Regions from separate parts of the Amycolatopsis sp. NPDC043889 genome, predicted to be linked through region 3. Evidence: predicted binding sites of a transcription regulator. Region 3 holds the regulator's gene; each other region holds the start of a gene.

Region 1 (3,251 bases), on a different contig from region 3:
CCCCGATTCTGTTGACTCTCCGTGGCGGGCGCTCGTCGAGCATCGCCTCGAAGCGCGGCTCACCGGCCCTCGCCCGGAAGCTGCCCTTGACGCATTACTCACCCGATGGGATGAACATCTGAAGACCGTCGCCCCACCTGGGGATGTCGAGACCGCGGCGACCGTGGTGCGGCCCAGCCGGGACTCCCCCGGCTCGGCCGAATTGCTGCGCCGCGGCTTCGCGCCGGTGCTGGTGATCGCGGTCCGCCCGGCCGACCGGCTCGCCGTGACGGGGCCGCCCGCCACTCCCGGAGTGCACATCCGGCCCGCCGAAGCGGATGATCTCGAAACCGCCGTCGGACTCGAACTGGAATTGCAGCGTTATGACGCGCAGTTCGGTTCTGTCACTTTGCGCGAGGGCGCGGAGGAAACGATCACGGCGGAGCTGTCGAAACATCTGGGCCGGGAAAATCCGACATTGTGGATCGCCGAGCTGTACGGACGTCCGCTGGGCATGGTGCGGGTGCAGTTCCCCGGTGAGACGGCGTGGATCGGCGGCCGGGTCGCGGCGGAGAAGGTCGGCTACCTGTCGTCGCTCGCGGTGGCCGAACCGGCGCGCTCGAGCGGGGTGGGGACGGCGCTCGCCGCGCACGCGCACCAGGTCTTCGACGAATGCGGCACCGAAGCCGTGCTGCTGCACCACGCGCTGGCCAACCCACGATCGACGCCGTTCTGGTACGCGCAGGGCTACCGGCCGCTCTGGACGTACTGGCAGCGCCGACCCGCGGTGCCCTGATCCCGATAGGCTCATTTCGTGAAGAGGGACGATGACGCGGCCCCGGTGGCGCCGACCGGGGTCGACACCGAAAAGCCGTCCGCGGCGAGGATCTACGACTGGTTCCTCGGCGGGACCCACAACTGGGCGGTCGACCGCGAGTTCGCCCGCGCGCTGGAAAAGCAGTGGCGGTGGGTCAAACCGGGCGCGCGGCACAACCGCGAGTTCATGAACCGTGTCGTGCGCGCGGCGCTGAACGCGGGGATCCGGCAGTTCATCGACCTGGGTTCCGGTGTCCCGACCGCCGGGAACGTGCACGAGATCGTCCAGGAGGAGCTGGAGCCGGGCGACACCGCGAAGGTGGTGTACGTCGACTACGAGCCGGTGGCGGTGGCGCACGCGGAGCTGATCCTCGAACGGCACGAGGCGACCGACTGGGCCGGGATCGTCCAGGCGGACATGCGGCGGCCGAAGGACGTCCTGCGTCATCCGGAGACCCTGCGGCTGATCGATTTCGACCAGCCGGTGTGCCTGATGATGATGGCCGTCCTGCATTTCGCCGGGCCGCACGACGATCCGCCCGCGCTGGTCGCGACCTACCGGAACGCGCTGGCGCCGGGTAGCTGGCTGGGGCTGTCGCACATGAGCTTCGGTGGCCAGACGGGCGAGGACGCGGACGGGCTCCACTGGATGGTCGAGCAGTACCGGAAGACGAGCAACCCCGTGTGGATGCGGGATCGCGAAGAGATCGAGCCGCTCTTCGGGGACTGGCCGCTGCTGGAACCCGGCGTCGTCCACCTGCCCGACTGGCGGCCGGTGCGGGAGCTGCGGCGGGACGAAGAAGGCGCCCGGCCGTTCGCCTGGTGCGGGGTCGCCGTCCACCCCTGACATCCGACCTTTGATCCCAACGCGTCGCGTTTAGCAGGCTAAACGCGACGCTTTGGGCATTAGAGGTCGGAGGAGTGGGTGATCGCTGACGGCGAACGCGGAAAGGAAACAAACGGGTCGATCGGAGAGTTGAGCTAGGCAGACTCAACTAACCGAGGAGTGCACAGATGACCGACACCCGCCTCCTGCCCGTCCTCCCGCTCGATGACGACGTCGTGCTGCCGGGCATGATCGTCCCGCTCGACCTCGCCGACACGGAGACGCGCGCCGCGGTGGAGTCCGCCCAGGCCAACGCGCCTGCCCAGGCTTCCTTCCCGGGGATCCGGTCCAGCGCCGCCACGAAGGCCGAAGTGCTGATCGTCCCCCGAGTCCACGGCGAGTACGCCGAACTCGGCACCATCGCGACCGTCGAGCGCATCGGGCGCGTGCCCGGCGGCAAGACCGCGGTGTTGCTGCGCGGCACCCGCCGCGCCGTCGTCGGCCGCATCGCCGACGGACCCGGCGCCGCCCGCTGGGTGCACGCCGAGGTCGCCACCGAGACCACCGACGACAACGCCGCGAAACTCGCGTCCGAGTACAAGTCCGTCGTCATCGCGATCCTCCAGCAGCGCGGCGGCTGGCAGATGATCGACGCCGTCCAGGAGGTCGAAGACCCGTCCGCGGTCGCCGACCTGGCAGGCAACTCGTCCTACCTCAAGACCGAGCAGAAGCTCGAACTGCTGACCACGCTCGATGTCTCCACGCGACTGGAGAAGGCCCTCGAATGGAGCCGCGAGCAGCTGGCCGAGCTCGAGGTGACCGACACCATCCGCAAGGACGTCCAGGAGGGCATGGAGAAGCAGCAGAAGGAGTTCCTGCTGCGCCGCCAGCTCGAAGCGATCCGCAAGGAGCTGGGCGAGCTCGACGGCACCGCCAACGACGACGACTACCGCGCCCGCGTCGAGGCCGCCGAGCTGCCGGACGCGGTCAAGAAGGCCGCACTGTCCGAAGTGGACAAACTGGAGCGGACCTCGGACCAGTCCCCGGAGGGCGGCTGGATCCGCACGTGGCTGGACACGGTCCTCGAACTGCCGTGGAACGAGCGCACCACCGACGTCCACGACATCGCCGCGGCGCGCGACATCCTCGACGCCGACCACGCCGGTCTCGACGACGTGAAGGAACGCATCATCGAGTACCTGGCCGTGCGCAAACGTCGCGCGGAGTCCGGACTCGGCCCGGTCGGCGGACGGCGTTCGGGCGCGGTGCTGGCGCTCGCCGGTCCTCCCGGAGTCGGCAAGACGTCGCTCGGCGAGTCCGTGGCGAAGGCGATGGGCCGCAAGTTCGTCCGGGTCGCGCTCGGCGGCATCCGCGACGAGGCCGAGATCCGCGGTCACCGCCGCACCTACGTCGGCGCGCTGCCCGGCCGGATCGTCCGCGCCATCAAGGAAGCGGGCTCGATGAACCCGGTCGTGCTGCTCGACGAGATCGACAAGGTCGGCGCCGACTACCGCGGCGACCCGACGGCCGCGTTGCTGGAGGTGCTGGACCCGGAGCAGAACCACACCTTCCGCGACCACTACCTCGAGGTCGAGCTCGACCTGTCCGACGTCGTGTTCCTGGCGACGGC
Region 2 (3,251 bases), on a different contig from region 3:
ATCCTCGAGAAGAAGGGCCCATGAAGAGCCTCGCCGTGCTCCCCGCCGCGTTCGCCGTCGTCCTGCTGAGCGGTTGCGGCGCCGATCCCGCTCCCGCGGCCGCGCCGCCGCCCTCCCCCGCCCCCACGGCCGACCAGGTCCTGGCCGGTACGCCGTGTGGCGAGGTCACCGGGTTCCAGGGCGCGAAGAACAAGGTCGTCGTGCGCGGGAAGGCCGAGTGCGCCGAAGCGACGCAGGTGCTCACGGACTACTTCGCCAAGCTGACGCCCGCCGAGGCGGCGTCACCGCAAGGGCCCGGCCCCGTGGTGGTCGGGGCTTGGACGTGCGGGAGCGGGCCGAACGATCCGGTGACGAGTTGTTCGACCGAAGACGAGCGCCAGATCGAAGCGACCCGCTCCTGAGCCTCAGTCGCCCCAGTTGGCCGTACATGGTGCAGGCCTCGAACCTCTGTCCTGGTTTCGAGAACCCGCCGTCCCGCGACACGTCACCTTGCCGCAGTCGGCGGTTTTGCCCACCAGGGCCGTGCCGCCCTGCTTGCCACCGGAGAGAAGGTCGCGCAAGGCGAGGCCGAAACCGGACAGATCGTCACCCTTCACGAACTCGAAGGTGTGTCGATGGGCGCGGTACCGGCGCCGGTTTCCGTCTGAGGTACATGAAGGTCGAGTTTCCTCGGCTCAGCCGAGGGAAGGGTCCTTCACCCGCGGCCGCTGTGGCTGCTCGCGTACCTGGGAAAGGCCTCCGGGTTTCCGCGCCTTTTCCGACACACGAGTCCTTTCGTCGTTCACTGGAGCCTCAGCAGGACTTCGTGTTCGAGTTTGCCGACGAGAAGGTACTCGGGCCGATATCCGGGCGGGACCACGAAACAGACGAGACCCGTGGTGCCGCCGAAAGCGCCGGGAGCGCCCGCGCAGTCCTTGACCCGCTCCGGCTCACCGTGTTCGTCGGCCGACAGTTCCAGCGGCGTGTCGCCGAGGCGGGACGCCTCGATCCGCAAGGTGAGGACGTGGAATCCGCTCAACCACGCCTCGGCTCCCTCGGGCGGCCCGGTCCTGCTGTCGAGCACCCGCACGGCCGCCTCCCCGGATACGGCGGTCTGCCCACGGGCGAACACCGGCGGCGGTCCCCATAAGTCGCGACGGTGTTCCCAGAGATTCGGGACGGGGTCGGCCGCCTCACGGTAGGCCTTCCCGCCGAAGCCGACCGGCGTCAGGACCACTAACGCGGCGAAGGCCAGCCCGGCCAGGAACGGCAGGGACTTCCACGCGATCCCCGGTCTCGCCACTCTGACCAGCACGATGGCCGCGAGCGCCAGGAGCGCCCAGCCGAGGGACATCGCCGTGATCTTCTCCCACGGATGGTGGGCTTCCACGACGTCGGCGGCCCCGCGCACGGACAGAACCCGGTCCGTCACCGACGAAAGCCGGGCGACCACCGGATCAGCGAGGCCGAACGCGTCTCTTGTCGGCACTTCGATCGCGCGGCCGTCTTCGGTGATCGCCAGAACCTCGTAGGAGGTACGCGGGCCGTGCTGTCCTTCGGTGGTCGTGGAGTTCGTTTCGGAGATCACCGCGCGCACATCGTAGGTGCCGGCCAATCCTTCGACGGCCCATCGTCCGGCGAAGGCCGCGACTGAACCCCAGACGATCCCGATCACGAACGCGATGATCATCGCGTTCGTGCGCTGCCCGTCTTTCCGATCCAGTTCGAAGAAGACCACCAACACCCCCTGTCCGGCTCGCCCAGCCTATGGGCCGAGGCCGCCGCACGGCACGGGATTTGTACCCACCCCTTGCGATCCGAAGTAAGAGTCATCTAGACTCAAACTATGCTCACCAGGGAAGACGCCGTGAAGGCGGTCGAGAACGCGGTCGACGCGGCCGCTCTGTTCGCCCGCCATCGCTACCGCGAACTGGCGGCCGCGCTCCACCCCGACCGCAACCCCGGCGACGAGCGCGCCCACCGGGCCGCCGCCACCCTCAACCGACTCCACGACGACTGGAAACGCGCCCGGCGCCAGACCGTCACCACGGCGACGTCGGAGTACACCCTCATCTCGCCGCACGCGGTGGGCAGTGTCGCCACGACGTATCGGACCACCGGGCCACACCTGGTGAAACTCGTCCGCGACCCGGCGCTCAATCCGCTGATCCACGCCGAATGGGACGCGTTGCGCGCGCTCGACGGCTTCACCGAACGGCACCGGTGGCTGCGCCCCTACTACCCGCGGCTGCTGGACACTTCCGGTCCGGTGGCCAGAGGTGACCGCGCGTTCAGCGTCCTCGATCCGCTCGTCGACGGTTTCGTCACCCTCGCCGATATCGGGAAAGCCTTCCCCGGCGGGCTCGACGGCCGCGACTACGCGTGGATGCACCGCCGCCTCCTGCGTGCCGTGGCGGGCGCGCACCGGGCGGGTGTCGTCCACGGCCACCTCACCGCGGACAACGTGCTCGTCCATCCCGGACAGCACGGCATCGTCGTCGTCGGCTGGTCCTTCGCCGTCGAAGACGGTGTGCTCCCGCTGGCGGCGGACAAGTCCGTCGAGTACCCGCCGGAAGTCCACAAAGGACTACCGGTGACCGCGGCCACCGACGTCCACATGCTCCACCGCATGATGCTGGAACTCCTGGCACCGAACGAAACCCGCCAACGCGAATTCGCGACCTGGTGCACACAGGAAGCCCCGGCACAACGACCCGACGCCGCCGACCTGCTCGACGAGTACGACGCGCTGCTCGACGACCTGTACGGCCCCCGCACCTTCCGCCCCTTCACCATCCCCGAGACAGGAGCCTGACCATGGGACACGGACACTGGGACGACAACGCCTACGCCGCCGCGAAGACTTTCCGGCGGGCCAAGGGCGAGGACGACTTCGGCTACACCGCCGATCTGCGCTCCAAGCCCGCGAAAGACTGGAAGGTCGCGCCCGCGCTCGACCCGCTGAACGCCGTCCGGGAATGCCGGGATTCGGCCGACCACACCGATTCGACGCCGATCGCGGTGCTGTTCGACGTCACCGGTTCGATGCGCCGGGTGCCGCGGGTCATGCAGGGCAAGCTCGGCAAACTGCACGGCCTGCTGAAGCGCCGGGGCTACCTGGCCGACCCGCAGGTGATGTTCGGCGCGATCGGTGACGCCGACAGCGACCGGGTCCCGCTGCAGGTCGGGCAGTTCGAATCGGACAACCGGATGGACGAGCAGCTGCGCACGATCTTCCTCGAAGGCGGTGGCGGCGGGCAGAAGAGCGAGTC
Region 3 (3,251 bases):
CGCACCGCCGACCTCCAGCGTCTTCAGGCGGAGTACGCCAACTACCGCAAGCGCGTCGACCGTGACCGCGAGCAGGTCGTCTCCGGCGCGAAGGCGTCGGTCGTCAACGATCTGCTCCCGCTGCTCGACGACCTCGAGCGCGCGGAGCAGCACGGCGATCTGACGGGCGCCTTCAAGGCGGTCGGCGAGAAGCTGGTCGGCAGCCTGCAGCGGTCGGGCCTCGAGCCGTTCGGCGCCGAGGGCGAGCCCTTCGACCCGAGCGTCCACGAGGCGGTCCAGCACAGCACGTCGCCGGACGTCACCGGGCCGACGGTCACCACGGTCATGCGCCGCGGATACCGCTTCGGCGAACGCGTGCTGCGCGCGGCGCTGGTCGGGGTCACCGACCACGAGCCGGGCGCGGCTCCCGCGCCGTCGGCGCAGGACGCCCCGGTGGACCCGCCCGTCGGTGGCGAGCTGCCGCTCGAGGGCGAACTTTTCGATGAGAACAACCGCTGATCGGCGATACGGCGTGAAAGGAGGAGACGTTCGGTGAGTGCACGGGAATGGATCGGTAAGGACTTCTACCGTGAGCTGGGCGTCTCCTCCGACGCCACTGCGGACGAGATCAAGAAGGCCTATCGCAAGCTGGCCAAGGAGAACCACCCCGACGCCAACGCGGGCAACGCGGAGGCCGAGAAGAAGTTCAAGGCGGTCTCCGAGGCGTACGGCGTTCTTTCCGACACGTCCAAGCGCAAGGAGTACGACGAGGCTCGGCGCCTCTTCGGCTCCGGCGGTCCCGGCGGCTTCGGCTTCCCGGGGGCCGGCGGTGGCGGCGGCGGTTTCGACGTCGGCGACATCTTCGGCCAGGCGGGTCAGCAGCAGGGCGGCTTCGGCGGTCTCGGCGACATCCTCGGCGGGCTCTTCGGCCGTCGCGGCGGCGCGGCCGGTGCCACGGCGAACCGGCCGCAGCGCGGCGCGGACGTGGAGACCGACGTCCGGATCGATTTCGCCGAGGCGGTCAAGGGCGCGACCCTGCCGCTGCGGCTGTCGAGCCCGGCGACCTGTTCCACCTGCGGCGGCAACGGCGCGAAGCCGGGGACTTCCCCGAGGACGTGCGCGACCTGCCAGGGCAGCGGGCTGGTCAGCCGGAGCCAGGGCGCGTTCGCGTTCTCGGAGCCGTGCCGTGACTGCCGCGGCCGCGGCACGATCATCGACGACCCCTGCCCGGAATGCGCGGGCGAGGGCATCAGCACCCGCACCCGCACGCTGACCGTGCGGATCCCGCCGGGCGTCGCCGACGACCAGCGGATCCGGCTGGCAGGCCAGGGTGAACCGGGCCGTGGCGGCGCGCAGCCGGGCGATCTGTACGTCCGCGTGCACGTCGCTCCGCACGCGGTGTTCGGGCGCAAGGACCTCGACCTGACGATCACCGTGCCGGTGTCCTTCACGGAGCTGGCTCTCGGCGGCACGATCACCGTGCCGACGCTCGAGGGCAAGGTCTCGCTGAAGGTGCCGCAGGGCACAGCGAGCGGTCGCGTGCTCCGGGTGCGCGGCAAGGGAATCGCGAAACGCGACGGCTCGCAGGGCGATCTGCTGGTCACCCTGCAGGCGGCCATCCCGGCCAAATTGGACGACAAGGCCCGTGAAGCGCTGGAGGCCTACGCGGAGGCCATGGCCGATCACGATCCGCGACCGGAGATCACCGAACTTCTCGAAGGCAGGTGAGCACGATGTTCGGCGGGCTGCCGCACGGTGCGGACGAGGACACCCCGGTGTTCGTCATTTCGGTGGCGGCGCAGCTTTCCGGCCTGCACGCGCAGACCCTGCGGTCCTACGACCGCCAGGGTCTCGTGTCGCCGGGCCGGACCTCCGGCGGTGGACGGCGTTACTCGATGCGGGACATCGCGTTGCTGCGCGAAGTGCAGCGACTGTCCCAAGAGGACGGTGTCAACCTCGCGGGCATCAAGCGGATCATCGAGCTGGAGAACCAGGTCGACGCGCTCCGCGCGCGAATCGCCGAACTGACCGAAGAGCTCACGGCGGCGTACGTCGCCGCCGAACAGACGGCCGCGGCCGTGCACGCCTCCTACCGCAAGGATCTCGTTCCCTTGCGGCAGCAGACGGCACTCGTGGTCTGGAAGCCCAGAAAACGCAATTAGTCCTCTGAATGCTCCGGGTCACCTTTGAGGTACCTGCTGCGGGTGGGGTCCGGAACGCCACCGCGGCAGCACCTTGCCAAGTACATGAAGGCCCCCTTCCTCGCGCCTAGGTGCAGGAAGGGGGCCTTCATGTACTTCTTCGCAAGGCGGAGGTGGCGGAGCCTGAGCCCAGCGCGCGTGTCGCCTTACCCCGCATTCAGAGGACTAAATGCGTTATTGGCCGGGCACCAGGGTCCGGATCTGCTGGACCTCGCCGGTGCGCGAGTCCATGATCCGCTGGGCCAGCGCCTTCGCCTCCGGGTTCTTGCCGTCCTTCAGCTCGGTCCTCGCCAGCGCGACCCCGTTGTGCTGGTGCGCGACGAAGATGTCGGCGAAGTCGAGGCCGAACTCCGCACCATCCTTTTTGGACAGTGCTTCGAGGAGGCCCTTGTCGGTGAGTCCGTCGCCACCGTGATGGTGGTGCGCGTGCGGATCCGCCGAACCCGTCTCGGGTTTGCCCCAGGCCTTCAGCCAGTTCCGCATGTCGGTGGTCTCGGTCTGCTGCGTCGCCTCGATGGCGGCCGCGAGATTCGTCAGCTCCTGCTTCTGCCCCTGCTTGGCCTTCACCAGTTTGACGATCTCCACGCCCTGGTTGTTGTGGGCGATCATCATCTGCAGGAACATCACGTCGGCGTCGTTGTACGCCGCGGACGCCTCCGCCGACTGGGGGACCGGGGAGATCGGGGCGCCGGCGTTGGGCGGTGAGCCGTCGCCGGCCCCGCAGCCCGCGAGGGCCACGAGGCCGGCGACGAGAACGAGGGCCAGCTTCACTGCCGTGTCCACAGCGCGGGTGTGTTCGGCGGCTCCCAGCCTTGGATCGCCGTATGTGTCATCTGGCACCGGTAAGTGACGCCGCCGTAGGTCACCGTGTTGCCGACCGCGTAGGACGTCCCGGCCGCCCAGGTGCCGCCGGTGGGCGGGTTGGTGGTGCTGGTCGGCGGGTTCGACGTCGTGGGCGGGTTGCTGGTGGTCGGCGGGTTGCTCGTCGTGGGCGGATTGCCGCCGCCGATCTGCAGGTCGATGCAGCTGTAGAAGGCCATCGGCGTGTCCGCGATGTTCCAGATGGCGAGC

What was found. The regulator HspR, encoded in region 3, represses chaperone genes until heat shock. The targets are predictions, from matches to a motif close to ANNTTGAGTNNNNNNNACTCAANNT.
Region 1: the regulator HspR is predicted to act here: its motif matches at 1,769-1,793, upstream of lon (endopeptidase La).
Region 2: the regulator HspR is predicted to act here: its motif matches at 1,801-1,825, upstream of AC0685_RS28015 (adenylate cyclase).

What each region holds. Positions count from the first base shown of each region.
Region 1 is NZ_JBWKEC010000003.1:39,361-42,611, reverse strand. It holds gene AC0685_RS08130 (GNAT family N-acetyltransferase) at 1-775, shown strand, start outside; gene AC0685_RS08125 (SAM-dependent methyltransferase) at 794-1,642, shown strand; gene lon (endopeptidase La) at 1,810-3,251, shown strand, end outside.
Region 2 is NZ_JBWKEC010000018.1:13,262-16,512, reverse strand. It holds gene AC0685_RS28025 (hypothetical protein) at 21-401, shown strand; gene AC0685_RS28020 (hypothetical protein) at 782-1,717, opposite strand; gene AC0685_RS28015 (adenylate cyclase) at 1,826-2,794, shown strand; gene AC0685_RS28010 (hypothetical protein) at 2,797-3,251, shown strand, end outside.
Region 3 is NZ_JBWKEC010000001.1:736,243-739,493, forward strand. It holds gene grpE (nucleotide exchange factor GrpE) at 1-498, shown strand, start outside; gene dnaJ (molecular chaperone DnaJ) at 532-1,707, shown strand; gene AC0685_RS03745 (heat shock protein transcriptional repressor HspR) at 1,713-2,141, shown strand; gene AC0685_RS03750 (DUF305 domain-containing protein) at 2,355-2,963, opposite strand; gene AC0685_RS03755 (lytic polysaccharide monooxygenase) at 2,948-3,251, opposite strand, start outside.